Regions from separate parts of the Streptomyces sp. NPDC102437 genome, predicted to be linked through region 1. Evidence: riboswitches for the same ligand, from Rfam matches in the RefSeq annotation. Region 1 holds a riboswitch; the other holds the start of a gene.

The links. Region 1 has a riboswitch for S-adenosylmethionine ahead of thrC (threonine synthase). Riboswitches for the same ligand answer to the same signal wherever they lie in the genome.
Region 2: another riboswitch for S-adenosylmethionine. It lies ahead of ACIRJP_RS03555 (aminotransferase class V-fold PLP-dependent enzyme); the one in region 1 lies ahead of thrC (threonine synthase).

The regions. Positions count from the first base shown of each region.
Region 1 covers NZ_JBIWKI010000048.1:13,419-20,379, forward strand. The annotation lists gene otsB (trehalose-phosphatase) at 1-660, shown strand, start outside; gene ACIRJP_RS35790 (trehalose-6-phosphate synthase) at 704-2,119, opposite strand; gene ACIRJP_RS35795 (glucosyl-3-phosphoglycerate synthase) at 2,210-3,166, opposite strand; SAM riboswitch class I at 3,320-3,446, shown strand; gene thrC (threonine synthase) at 3,464-4,789, shown strand; gene ACIRJP_RS35805 (MoaD/ThiS family protein) at 4,820-5,098, shown strand; gene ACIRJP_RS35810 (cold-shock protein) at 5,519-5,725, shown strand; gene groL (chaperonin GroEL) at 6,144-6,961, shown strand, end outside.
Region 2 covers NZ_JBIWKI010000002.1:53,171-60,131, forward strand. The annotation lists gene ACIRJP_RS03540 (Rieske 2Fe-2S domain-containing protein) at 1-623, shown strand, start outside; gene ACIRJP_RS03545 (cytochrome bc complex cytochrome b subunit) at 620-2,245, shown strand; gene trpD (anthranilate phosphoribosyltransferase) at 2,370-3,434, shown strand; SAM riboswitch class IV at 3,520-3,637, shown strand; gene ACIRJP_RS03555 (aminotransferase class V-fold PLP-dependent enzyme) at 3,814-5,190, shown strand; gene ACIRJP_RS03560 (Lrp/AsnC family transcriptional regulator) at 5,272-5,553, opposite strand; gene ACIRJP_RS03565 (rhomboid family intramembrane serine protease) at 5,550-6,302, opposite strand; gene ACIRJP_RS03570 (hypothetical protein) at 6,466-6,708, shown strand; gene ACIRJP_RS03575 (NYN domain-containing protein) at 6,745-6,961, shown strand, end outside.

The sequences.
Region 1 (6,961 bases):
CCGAAAGTGGCCTCCATCGCCGTGATCACCGGCCGCCCGGCCGGCGTCGCGGTCCGCCACGGCGGCTTCGCCGGAGTCCCGGGCCTCGACCACCTCGTCGTCCTCGGCCACTACGGCGCCGAACGCTGGGACGCGGTGTCCGGCACCGTCCACGCCCCCGCCCCGCACCCCGGCATCGCCTCGGTCCGCGCCGAACTGCCCGGCGTGCTCGACCGGTCCGGCTCCTGGCACGGCACGTGGATAGAGGAGAAGGGCCGGGCGATCGCCGTACATACCCGCCGGGCCGCCGACCCGCAGGCCGCGTTCGAGGCGCTGGGCGGCCCGCTCGGCGAACTCGCCGCCCGGCACGGACTGATCGTCGAGCCGGGCCGGCTGGTCCTGGAGCTGCGCCCGCCGGGCATGGACAAGGGCGTGGCGCTCGCCCAGTACGTACGGGAGACGGACGCCGAGTCGGTGCTGTACGCGGGCGACGACCTCGGCGACCTCGCCGCGTACTCGGCGGTGGAGAAGCTCCGCACCGAGGGTCCCGACGGCATCCCCGGCCTGCTGGTGTGCAGCGGCAGCGCGGAGGTGCCCGAACTGGCCGAGCGGGCCGATCTGCTGCTGGCCGGACCGGGCGACGTGGTCGCCTTCCTGGCGACACTGGCCCAGCAGCTCTGAGCGCCCCGACGGATCCGACCGGACCCGGCCGCCCCGGACGCTGTCAGCCCCGCCGCAACGCGTCCAGCTGGTCCAGGAACCACTGCTGCGGCGGCAGCGCGACCGCCGCCGCGGCCAGGCGTTCCGTACGCGCGGCCCGTTCGTCCTCCGCCATGGTCAGCGCCTCGTGCAGCGCCGCCGCCGTAGCGGAGACGTCGTACGGATTCACCACCACCGCGTCGCTGCCCAGCTCCTCGTACGCTCCCGCCTCCCGCGACAGCACCAGCGCGCAGCCGTGGTCGGAGACGACCGGGATCTCCTTGGCGACCAGGTTCATGCCGTCACGGATCGGGTTGACGAGCGCCACGTCGGCCAGCCGGTACGCGGCGAGCGAGCGGGCGAAGTCGTCCTTGACGTGCAGGACCACCGGAGTCCAGCCCTCCGTGCCGTGCACGGCGTTGATGTCGTCGGCGAGCCGCTGCACTTCGGCCGTGTAGTCCCGGTACACCGCCAGGTCCTGCCGCGAGGGGTAGGCGAAAGCGACATGGACGACGCGTTCGTGCCACTCGGGCCGCTCGTCCAGGAGTGCGCGGTACGCGAGCAGGCCGCGCACGATGTTCTTGGACAGTTCCGTGCGGTCCACCCGCACGATCGTCCTCCGGCCGGGGCCGGTCTGCTCGCGCAGCGCCGCCATCCGCTCGTCCACATCCGCCTCGTGGGCGCGGCGGCGCAGGAAGTCCGCGTCCGCGCCGAGCCCGTGCACCCCGATCCTGGTATGCCCGGTGCCGCCCAGGATCTGGGTGCAGCAGCCGATGAACGCGTCCGCCCAGCGCCGGGTCAGGAACGCCGCCCGGTCCGCGCCGAGGATGCCGTGCAGCAACTGCTCGGCGATGTCGTCGGGGAGCAGCCGGAAGTAGTCGACGGGCGCCCACGGGGTGTGCGAGAAGTGGCCGATCCGCAGGTCGGAGCGGAGCGCGCGGAGCATGCCCGGCACCAGCGCCAGGTGGTAGTCCTGCACCAGCACCGCCGCACCCTGCCCCGCCTCCTCGGCGAGCGCTTCGGCGAAGGCCCGGTTGTAGGTCTCGAACGATGCCCACTGCCGCCGGAACTCCGCGTCGAAGACCGGCTCCAGCGGCGTCTGGTACAGCATGTGGTGCACGAACCAGAGCACCGAGTTCGCGATCCCGTTGTACGCGTCGGCGTGCACCCGCGCGTCGATGTCGAGCATCCGTACGCCCTGCTCGGTGACCCCGCGCCGGACCGCCTCCCGGTCCCCGTCACCGAGCGCGGCGCACACCCACAGCTTGTCGTCCACGGCGCTCAGCCCGGAGACGAGACCGCCGCCGCCCCGTTTCGCGTCGAGCGATCCGTCCACGCCCAGGGTGTACGAGACCGGGCCGCGATTGGACGCGACGAGGACCTGGGCATCGGACCGGACGCCGGACCGGGCAGCGGGCTGGGCATCGTGCTCGGAGACCATGTTGCGGAATCTAGCCCGATCACGAACCGCCCAAACGTGCGAAGTCAGACCACATCAGGCCACGTGGCCGGACCACGTGGCCGGACCGCATCAGGCCGCGCGGCGCGAAACGTACTCCTCGATCTCACACATCGGCGGCCGCTCCTCGGTGTCCACGGCATGGGTGCGTGGCACGAAGCCGTTCTCGCCGCGTTCGAACTGGGTGAGCGCCGGGCGGGTCAGGTGGCCGCGGGAGAGCCGCAGCTGCGCGGTCCGGTAGATCGCCGCCGCCATCCGGCCGAGCGCCTGCCCGTCCTGGTGCCGGTGCTTGCGCACCCCCACATCGACCTGGGCCAGCGCGTCCAGCCCCACCGTGTGCAGCGCGTCGACCAGGAGGCCCAGTTCCACGCCGTAGCCGACGGGGAAGGGCAGCCGTTCGAGCAGCGAGCGGCGTACGGCGTATTCACCGCCCAGCGGCTGCACGAAACCGGCCAGTTGCGGCCAGTGCAGATTGAGCAGGGGGCGGGCCACGAGTTCGGTCACCCGGCCGCCCTGCCCCGCCGTGTCACCGAACGGGCGGTCGTACATCGCCTTCACGAACTGCACGTCCGGGTCGGTCAGCAGCGGGCCGACGATGCCGGAGACGAAGTCCGCCGAGAAGTCCTTCAGGTCGGCGTCGATGAAGCAGACGATGTCGCCACCGGTCACCAGGAGCGACCGCCACAGCACCTCGCCCTTGCCGGGCACGGCCGGTATCCGGGGAAGTATCGCGTCGCGGTGCACGACCCGGGCACCGGCCTCCCGGGCCACCTCCGCGGTGGCGTCGATGGACCCGGAATCGATCACCACGAGCTCGTCGACCAGCCGGACCTTCTCCATCAGCTCGCGCCGGATCGTCGCGACGATCTCGCCGACCGTCGCCTCCTCGTTCAGTGCCGGCAGTACGACACTGACGCTCCCGCGGCTCGATTCCCCGGCCCTGGCCCTGGCGGCCAGCAGGCTGTCCAGCGGGCGGTCGGCGGCCGACCAGGAACGCCTGGCCAGCCAGCATTCGACCTCTTCCAGCACGGTCGATACTCCCTGTATGTGATCCATCTCGCGGTTCGGACGACTATCTCAAGAGTCCGGTGCTTCGGTTACAGTCTTGAACAACGCGGACGACCATCGCATGCCGGGGTACGTCCGCCGATAAATGCCCGGATCGAAGATCCGGTGCCACAGCGCTCATCCAGAGGGACTGAGGGAACGGCCCGTTGAAGTCCCGGCAACCCCCCCACCGACCGTGAGGTCCGGTGAGGAAGGTGCCAATTCCGTCTCGTGGCGAAACGCGCCGCGAGGAAGATGAGGAGAAAGGGCCTCGCCACCATGGCTGCGCAGACCGTTGCAGTAAGCACCGATTCTTCCGTCGACGCCGAAGCCGTCAACGCTGAATCCGTCGACCTCGGCCCCGCCTCAGGCCTTTCCTGCCGCGAGTGCGGCGAGCGATTCGAACTCGGCCCCATTTTCGCCTGCGCGTCCTGTTTCGGGCCGCTCGAAGTCGCGTACGACCTGCCGAGCGGCTCTCCCGAGGAGCTGAAGAAGCGCATCGAGGCCGGGCCGGCCAACATCTGGCGCTACGCTCCGCTGCTGCCGGTCCCCGCCGATGTCGCCGAGAAGCCGAACCTGAACCCCGGCTGGACCAAGCTCGTCCAGGCCGACAACCTCGCCCGTGAGCTCGGCGTCGAGCAGGGCAAGCTCTTCGTCAAGGACGACTCCGGCAACCCCACGCACTCCTTCAAGGACCGCGTCGTCGCCCAGGCCATCGAGGCCGCCCGCGCCTTCGGCTTCACCACCCTGTCCTGCTCCTCCACCGGCAACCTCGCCGGTGCCGTCGGCGCCGCCGCCGCCCGGGCCGGCTTCCGCTCCTGCGTGTTCATCCCGCACGACCTGGAGCAGGGCAAGGTCGTCATGGCCGCGGTGTACGGCGGTGAACTGGTCGGCATCGAGGGCAACTACGACGACGTCAACCGCTTCTGCTCCGAGCTCATCGGCGACCCGCTCGGCGAGGGCTGGGGTTTCGTCAACGTCAACCTGCGTCCGTACTACGGCGAGGGCTCCAAGACCCTGGCGTACGAGATCTGCGAGCAGCTGGGCTGGCAGCTCCCGGACCAGCTGGTCATCCCGATCGCGTCCGGCTCGCAGTTCACGAAGATCGACAAGGGCCTCCAGGAGCTGATCAAGCTCGGCCTGGTCGAGGACAAGCCGTACAAGCTCTTCGGCGCCCAGGCCGAGGGCTGCTCGCCGGTCTCGCTCGCGTACAAGGGTGGCCACGACGTCGTCCGGCCGCAGAAGCCGAACACGATCGCCAAGTCCCTCGCCATCGGCAACCCGGCCGACGGCCCGTACGTCCTGGACATCGCCCGCCGCACCGGCGGCGCCGTGGAGGACGTGAACGACGAGCAGGTCGTCGACGCGATCAAGCTGCTGGCGCGCACCGAGGGCATCTTCGCGGAGACGGCGGGCGGCGTGACGGTCGGCGTGACGAAGAAGCTCATCAAGGCCGGTCTGATCGACCCGTCGCTGACCACCGTCGTACTCAACACGGGTGACGGCCTCAAGACCCTCGACGCGGTGGCCGAAACCTCTCAGGCGACCGCGACGATCCGTCCCAGCCTGGACGCGTTCCGCGCCGCCGGCCTCGCCACCAGCTGACCACCCGAGACTCCAGGAAGGGCACCCACCATGAGCGTCAAGGTCCGCATCCCCACCATCCTCCGCACCTACACGGGCGGCCAGGCCGAGGTCCCGGCCGAGGGCTCGACCCTCTCCCAGGTCATCGAGTCCCTGGAGCAGAACCACCCGGGCATCGCCGCCCGCGTCCTGGACGACCAGGGCAAGCTGCGCCGTTTCGTGAACGTGTACGTCAACGACGACGACGTGCGCTTTGAAGGCGGTCTGGAGACGGCCACGCCGGACGGCGCCGGTATCTCGATCATCCCGGCCGTGGCCGGCGGCTGCTGACGCCCCGTCCGACCCCACCGCGTTATCGAATTGCCCCCTCCGCTTCTATCGTGAGGGGGCAATTCTGCATGGTTGAGCGCGGTAGAGTGTGGGAAGTCCCCCGAGTTGCCCGTGCCGCCCGCATATGAGAATGCGCCCGGCCGCGACAAGATGCAGCCAAAGTGTGCGATGTGCTTGCGGCATAAGTCGCCTTTGCCTGGCCCGACTTGCCCAGGAATCTTATGAATTCCTCATATTCGGGCGTTCGGTGCGGCCGAGAATTCTCGTCCGATTGACCTGTTGCAGAGGGCAGTTGGGCAGATACATTCAGCCGCGGTCGACGCGTTCCGGCGCACACACCCTCTCCTGTCGGAGGGTGAGTTCTGACCCGGGTCCGCGAAGTGCGGTCCTGCGCAAGGGCCAGTAATAGGGGAGTTAGGCATGGCTCAGGGCACCGTCAAGTGGTTCAACGCGGAGAAGGGGTACGGCTTCATCGCGGTCGACGGTGGTGCGGATGTTTTCGTCCACTACAGCGCGATCCAGATGGACGGGTACCGCACCCTCGAAGAGGGTCAGCGAGTTGAATTCGAGATCTCGCAGGGCCAGAAGGGGCCGCAGGCAGACATGGTCAAGCTCGCCGTCGGCTGAGTTCGAACGGTCGGCCAACGACACCATTCACGCACTGCACTCACGCGCTGAGGGCCCGTACCCAGGGGGTACGGGCCCTCGGTGCGTCGCGGCCGCCCTGCGCGCGACGGTGCGCCCCCCGCGCACACAAGGCGGCGCACGCCGTCCCGGCCTGCGCCGCCGGACGTTTTCCACAGCCCTCCACACCCCTCCGCGACCCTCCCGGGTTGTCCACATCCCGAGGGGGACGCTTGCACTCGAGGGGGTCGAGTGCTAATCATTGGCGTTAGCACTCTCCAGGTGAGAGTGACAGAACTTGGACCGGGCCGGTGAGGCCCGCGGGCCGGTGGGGCAAGGAACCACCGGCTCACGCAGGCCGTCCGTCGCGGGCGCCACTCGGTCCGGAGAAATCCACCCCTGTCCGGGAGGACCACTTCACATGGCCAAGATCATCGCGTTCGACGAGGAGGCCCGGCGCGGTCTCGAGCGCGGCATGAACCAGCTCGCCGACGCCGTCAAGGTCACCCTTGGCCCCAAGGGTCGCAACGTCGTCCTTGAGAAGAAGTGGGGCGCCCCCACGATCACCAACGATGGTGTTTCCATCGCCAAGGAGATCGAGCTGGAGGACCCGTACGAGAAGATCGGTGCGGAGCTGGTCAAGGAGGTCGCCAAGAAGACGGACGACGTCGCCGGCGACGGTACGACCACCGCCACCGTTCTCGCCCAGGCTCTCGTCCGCGAGGGCCTGCGCAACGTCGCCGCGGGTGCCAACCCGATGGCCCTCAAGCGGGGTATCGAGAAGGCCGTCGAGGCCGTCTCCGCCGCCCTCCTGGAGCAGGCCAAGGACGTGGAGACCAAGGAGCAGATCGCTTCGACGGCCTCCATCTCCGCCGCCGACACCCAGATCGGCGAGCTCATCGCCGAGGCCATGGACAAGGTCGGCAAGGAAGGCGTCATCACCGTCGAGGAGTCCCAGACCTTCGGTCTGGAGCTGGAGCTCACCGAGGGTATGCGCTTCGACAAGGGCTACATCTCGGCGTACTTCGCCACCGACATGGAGCGCATGGAGTCGTCCCTGGACGACCCGTACATCCTGATCGTCAACTCGAAGATCAGCAACGTGAAGGACCTCCTTCCGCTGCTGGAGAAGGTCATGCAGTCCGGCAAGCCGCTGCTGATCATCGCCGAGGACGTCGAGGGCGAGGCCCTGTCGACCCTGGTCGTCAACAAGATCCGTGGCACCTTCAAGTCCGTCGC
Region 2 (6,961 bases), on a different contig from region 1:
TGGCGGACTTCGCGGCGGGCGCCGAGGAGTCCGCGTTCGGACGGCGCAAGCTGATCCGCAACACCATGTTCGGCGCTCTGGCCCTGGTACCGCTCTCCGGTGTGGTGCTGCTGCGCGACCTCGGTCCGCTGCCGGAGAAGAAGCTCCGCGCCACCCTGTGGGCCAAGGGCAAGCAGCTCATCAACATGAACACGATGGAGCCGCTGCGTCCCGAGGACGTCGCCGTCGGTTCGCTGACCTTCGCCATGCCCGAGGGCCTGTCGGAGCACGCGGAGGACTTCCAGAACCAGATCGCCAAGGCCGCGCTGATGATCGTCCGGATCCAGCCGGAGAACATCAAGGACAAGCGCGAGCGCGAGTGGGCCCACGAGGGCATCGTGGCCTTCTCCAAGATCTGCACCCACGTCGGCTGCCCGATCAGCCTGTACGAGCAGCAGACGCACCACGTGCTCTGCCCGTGCCACCAGTCCACCTTCGACCTCTCCGACGGCGCCCGCGTCATCTTCGGTCCGGCCGGTCACGCCCTTCCGCAGCTGCGGATCGGTGTGAACAGCGAGGGCAACCTCGAGGCGCTCGGTGACTTCGAAGAGCCCGTCGGTCCTGCATTCTGGGAGCGCGGATGAGTACTGCGACCGACACACAGCGCAAGGCGCCCGCCGGTGAGCGGGTGGCCGACTGGGCGGACGGCCGGCTCGGGATCTACTCCCTGGCCAAGGCCAACATGCGCAAGATCTTCCCGGACCACTGGTCCTTCATGCTCGGTGAGATCGCCCTCTACAGCTTCATCATCATCATCCTCACGGGTGTGTATCTGACGCTGTTCTTCCACCCGAGCATGAACGAGGTCGTGTACCACGGCTCGTACGAGCCGATGCAGGGCATCCGGATGTCCGAGGCCTACGCCTCGACGCTGGACATCAGCTTCGACGTCCGCGGTGGTCTGCTGGTTCGCCAGATCCACCACTGGGCCGCGCTGATCTTCCTGGCCGGCATGTTCGTGCACATGATGCGCGTCTTCTTCACGGGTGCGTTCCGCAAGCCGCGTGAGATCAACTGGCTGTTCGGCTTCCTGCTGTTCGTGCTGGGCATGTTCACCGGCTTCACCGGCTACTCGCTCCCGGACGACCTGCTGTCCGGTACGGGTGTCCGCTTCACCCAGGGCGCGATCCTGTCGACGCCGATCGTCGGCACGTACATCTCGATGTTCCTGTTCGGCGGAGAGTTCCCCGGTCACGACTTCGTCGCCCGGTTCTACTCGATCCACATCCTGCTGCTGCCGGGCATCATGCTCGGCCTGCTGGTGGCGCACCTGATCCTGGTCTTCTACCACAAGCACACGCAGTTCGCGGGTCCCGGCCGCACCAACAAGAACGTCGTCGGCATGCCGCTGCTGCCGGTGTACATGGCGAAGGCCGGTGGCTTCTTCTTCCTGGTCTTCGGCATCATCGCCATCATCGCGGCGATCGCCTCGATCAACCCGATCTGGGCCATCGGCCCGTACCGCCCGGACCAGGTGTCCACCGGCGCCCAGCCCGACTGGTACATGGGCTTCGCCGAGGGTCTGATCCGAGTGATGCCCGGCTGGGAGATCAACCTCTGGGGTCACACGCTCGTTCTGGGTGTGTTCATCCCGCTGATGGCCTTCGGACTGGTGCTCGCGATCATCGCGGTCTACCCGTTCGTCGAGTCCTGGGTCACCGGGGACAAGCGCGAGCACCACATCCTGGACCGCCCGCGCAACGCCCCGACCCGGACGGCCTTCGGTGTCGCCTGGATCACCGAGTACGTCATCGTCTTCATCGGCGGTGGCAACGACCTGTGGGCCACGCACTTCCACCTGTCGCTGAACGCCATCTCCTGGTTCGTCCGGATCTTCATCTTCGTCGGCCCGGTCATCGCGTTCATCGCCACCCGGCGGATCTGCCTCGGCCTCCAGCGCCGCGACAAGGAGAAGGTGCTGCACGGACGTGAGTCCGGCATCATCAAGCGCCTGCCGCACGGCGAGTTCGTCGAGATCCACGAGCCGCTCGGCCCCGAGAAGCTGCACACCCTCACCGCGCACGAGCAGTACAAGCCGGTCGAGATCGGCCCGACGGTCGACGAGAACGGTGTCGAGCGCAAGGTGTCGGCGCTGCAGAAGCTGCGGGCCCGGCTCAGCAAGGGCTACTACGGCGAGAACAACCAGATCGCCAAGCCCACCGCCGAGGAGTACAAGGAGATCACCAGCGGCCACGGTCACCACTGATCGCCTGAACTGATCGCCACAGCGAGAGCCCCGTCCATTCGATGGACGGGGCTCTTTGCTGCCCCTGGCGCTCGATAGGGTGGAGGTGATCCCTTTTACCGGCTGTGGACCCCAGGAGCGGACCATGAACGTTGTGACCCCGATCGGCGGCGACAGCGTGGCGGACCGTACCTGGCCCGGCGTGCTGAATCCCCTGCTGCGCGGCGAGAACCTCACCGCCGACGACACCGCGTGGGCGATGGACCGCATCATGTGCGGCGAGGCGAGCGATGTGCAGATCGCCGGATTCGCGGTGGCCCTGCGCGCCAAGGGCGAGACCATCGACGAGGTCTCCGGCCTGGTCCGGACGATGTACGCGCACGCCAACACCATCCGGGTACCCGGCCGCACGGTCGACATCGTCGGCACCGGTGGCGACCTCGCCAAGACGGTCAACATCTCCACCATGTCGGCGGTCGTCATCGCCGGCACCGGCGCCAAGGTCGTCAAGCACGGCAACCGCGCCTCCTCGTCGGCGAGCGGTTCCTCCGACGTGCTGGAGAAGCTCGGCGTCAACCTGGACCTCTCCGCGCAGCGGGTCGTCGAGGTCGCCGAGGAGGCCGGCATCACCTTCTGCTTCGCGGTGAAGTTCCACCCCGCCCTGCGGTACGTCGCAAAGGCCCGCAAGGAGCTCGGCACGCCGACCACGTTCAACATCCTCGGGCCGCTCACCAACCCGGCCCGGGTGCGTTCCCAGGCCGTCGGTGTCGCCGATCTGAAGATGGCGCCCATCGTCGCCGGTGTCCTTGCCGAGCGCGGCAATTCGGCGCTGGTCTTCCGCGGTGACGACGGCCTGGACGAGCTGACCACGACCGCGACCTCCCGGGTCTGGGTGGTCCGGGACGGAGCGGTGCGCGAGGAGGTCTTCGACCCGCGCGACGTCGGTCTGGAACTGGTGCCCGTCGAGGCCCTGCGTGGTGCGGACGCCTCGTACAACGCCGACGTCGCCCGGCGGGTGCTGTCCGGCGAGCAGGGGCCGGCGCGGGATGCCGTGCTGCTCAACTCGGCGGCGGCGCTGACGGCTCTCGACCCGACGGACGGCACGCTGAACGAGCAGCTCGCGGCCGGGATCGCGAAGGCCGCCGAGTCCATCGACTCCGGGGCGGCGGCGCGTGCGCTGGAGCGCTGGGTGGCGGCCAGCAACGCCTGAAACGGGCGCAGATGGGGCGCGAGGCGCAGTCCGGATCCTGGACTGCGCCTTGCGCGTCTTCGCACGTATGGCAAGATGCAGGTCAGGTCATGAGTGACAGCGACTACGGCCCCGGCCCGCTGTCCGGCAACCCTCCGTCCGTGGCGGGGTGCCCCGGGTGAAGACCAGGCCGTAGGCAGCGAGGTCTGCGGCAAGCGCGGGCCCCTCGGCATCTGTGAATGCCAACCCCCGGGGTCCTGGTCCCTAGGGAGCCTCTTGTGAGCACGCGAATGCGATAGGGCCGTCGGCCCTCCTCCGCACACCCCTCTTCATCTTTTCCGCTGCGCTGCCGCGTATCCGCCGGCGCATGCGATTCGCCTGCCTCTTACGGGAGTTCGCCATGTCTGTCTTCACCGCTGTCGCCGACCAGTCGCTTTGTGCCCCTCTGCCGGTTCTGGGCAAGGATGTGACGGTTCCGCTGGTCACGGGTGGCGAGGTCACCTACGCCGCGCTCGACTACGCCGCCAGCGCCCCCGCGCTCCAGCGGGTCTGGGACGACGTCGCCGCGTACGCCCCGTACTACGGCAGCGTCCACCGCGGGGCCGGCTACCTCTCGCAGCTCTCCACCGACCTCTTCGAGAACAGCCGCGCGACCGTCGCGGAGTTCCTCGGCTGCCGCGCCGGTGACCAGGTGATCTTCACCCGTTCGACCACCGACTCGCTGAACCTGCTGGCCGCGGTCGTCCCGGCCGACTGCCAGGTCTTCGTCTACGAGACCGAGCACCACGCCTCGCTGCTGCCGTGGCGTGACGCCCGGGTGACGTACCTGAACGCCCCGCGCACCCCGGCCCAGGCGGTCGAGACGCTGGAGCGGGCGCTCGCCGACCGGGAGCCCTACGGCCCCGCGCTGGTCTGCGTCACCGGCGCCTCCAACGTCACCGGCGAGCTGTGGCCGGTGAAGGAGCTGGCCGCCGCCGCCCACGCGCACGGCGCCCGGATCGTCCTGGACGCCGCCCAGCTCGCCCCGCACCACCCCGTCGACATCGCCGAGCTGGACGTGGACTGGGTCGCCTTCTCCGGGCACAAGCTGTACGCCCCCTTCGGCTCGGGCGTCCTCGCCGGCCGGGCCGACTGGCTGCAGGAGGCCGAGCCCTACCTCGCAGGCGGCGGCGCCTCGCGCAAGGTCGCCCGTCGCACCGACGGCGGGGTGGACGTCGAGTGGCACTCCACCGCCGCCCGCCACGAGGCCGGTTCCCCCAACGTCATCGGCGTGTACTCCATCGCCTCCGCCTGCAAGGCGCTCACCGAGGCGGGCTTCGACAACCTGGTCGCCCGGGAGCAGTACCTCGTCGACGCGGTCCGCACCGGCCTCGCCGAGGTCCCCGAGGTCAAGGTGCTCTCGCTGTTCGGCGACGACGCCCCCCGGGTGGGCGTCATCTCCTTCGTGGTGGAGGGCTGGAACAGCTCGCACTTCGCCGCCGCGCTCTCCGCCGAGTACGGCATCGGTGTCCGCGACGGACTGTTCTGCGCCCACCCGCTGGTCCGCACCCTGCTGGGCAGCGACCCGCAGGAGGTCGGCGAGTGCGGTGCGCCGGAGGCCGAACCGGGCGAGCGCTCGTTGAACGCGATCCGGGTGAGCTTCGGCGCCGGTACGCCGGACGAGCACATCGAGCGGTTCGTCCGCGCGGTCAAGGAGCTGGTGCGCAAGGGCGCCCAGTGGAAGTACCGCACCGAGGACGGCCGCTGCGTCCCGGACCGGGGTGCGGCGCAGCTCTGAGGCACACAGCACTTCGGCGGGGGACGGGCAGCCTGTGGGCCCGTCCCCCGCCGAAGTGCTGCGGGGTGGTGAGGTGCGTGCCTACGCGTCGAGGCCGATGGCGAAGGCGGCCTCCAGGTCGTGCTGCGAGTAGGTACGGAACGCCACATGGGTGTCGGTGGCCTCGACGCCGGGGATCTTGCTGATCCGGCCGGGGATGACATCGGCGAGATCGTCGTGCTTGGGCACCCGGACCATGGCGATCAGGTCGTACGTACCGGTGACCGAGAAGACCTCGCTGACACTGTCCAGCGCGGCGATGGCCTCGGCGATCTCGGGAATCCGGTCCACGCTGGTTTTGATGAGCACGATCGCGGTGATCACGGCTGGCTTTCTCCCTCGGTGGCCGTGGCTGGTCCCTTCACTCTATCCGTACCCCGGTAACGCCCCCAGGCGTAGAGGAAGCCGAGGGCGAAGCCCACCACATGGGCCAGATAGGCCACGCCCGGCCCCCCGCTGCCGGCGCCCTGGACGGCCAGCCACTGGAGGGCGAACCAGAAGACCAGCACGATCCAGGCGGGGAAGCGCAGCGGCAGGAAGAAGAGGAACGGGAACAGGCTGGTGACCCGGGCCCTGGGGAACAGGTACAGGAACGCCCCGAGCACCGCCGAGATCGCCCCCGAGGCGCCCACCAGCGTCTGGTCGGACGTGGCGTGCGCGGCCGCGTAGGCGACCAGGGCGAGGTAGCCGGAGATCACGTAGAAGAAGGTGAACCCGAGCCGCCCCATGCGCTCCTCGGTCATCGCGCCGAACACGTACAGGAAGAGCACGTTGCCGAGCAGATGCAGCCAGCTGCCGTGCACGAAGAGGGCGGTGAGCGGGGTGAGCAGGGCGTGTGCGGAGCCGTCCCACAGCTCGCCGGGGATCACGCCCCAGCGTTCGAAGTACCCGGCCTGGGCGGCGAGCAGGGCGTCGGCGGTGCCGGGGACCGGGTTGAAGCCGGACAGTGGGCTGATCAAGAAGACCAGGACGCAGGCCGCGATCAGGGCATGGGTCACCACTGGCCCGCCCGAGGCGACCGTCCGTAGCAGCCCACCGGTCAGCCTGCCGGTAACAGCTCGCCGATCGATCATGAACAGAGCATGACGCAAGCGGAGGGAACGGGACAGACCGCCTCGCCGTGTCGGGGGGACACGACGAGGCCGTAGGGTTACGGCAGGACATCCGCAGTTCGACGGCGCACCGCGAGATCCTTGAAGCAAGGCAGCAAGAGACTCGACGAAAGAGGACGCAACGATGACGACGGTTCCCCAGCCGACCGACGGGACCCGCTGGCGCTGCACGCTCTGCGGAAATCTCACGCGCTTCGACGTGACGCGCTCCTCGAAGGTCGTCGAATATGTCCATCTCGACCTGGCCGGTGAGTCCAGCGTGGAGGAACGCGAGGTGGTCAGTGAGACCATCGAGTCGGTGCGCTGCCGTTGGTGCAACGCGGTGGACCAGATCGAACTGGTGGACAGGCCGGGTGCCGACTCCTGACGGAGCCGCGCCCACAGACATTTGGGGTGACGGATGGTGGAGCAGCCCGCTAGCGGCGCCGAGTCGGCCGAGGCGGCCGACGGTGCCGTCGAGGCGCTCGACCGCCCGCTGCCCGAAGGCGTTCGGCGGCGGGTCGTCGCGCTGGTCTCGGACGCGTTCGGCGGCCTGACGGTCAGCGAACTCCCGGCCCAGCTGCGGCAGTACGCCCGCTTCACCCCGACCCGGCGGGTCAAGTTCGCCGGGAACGCGATGG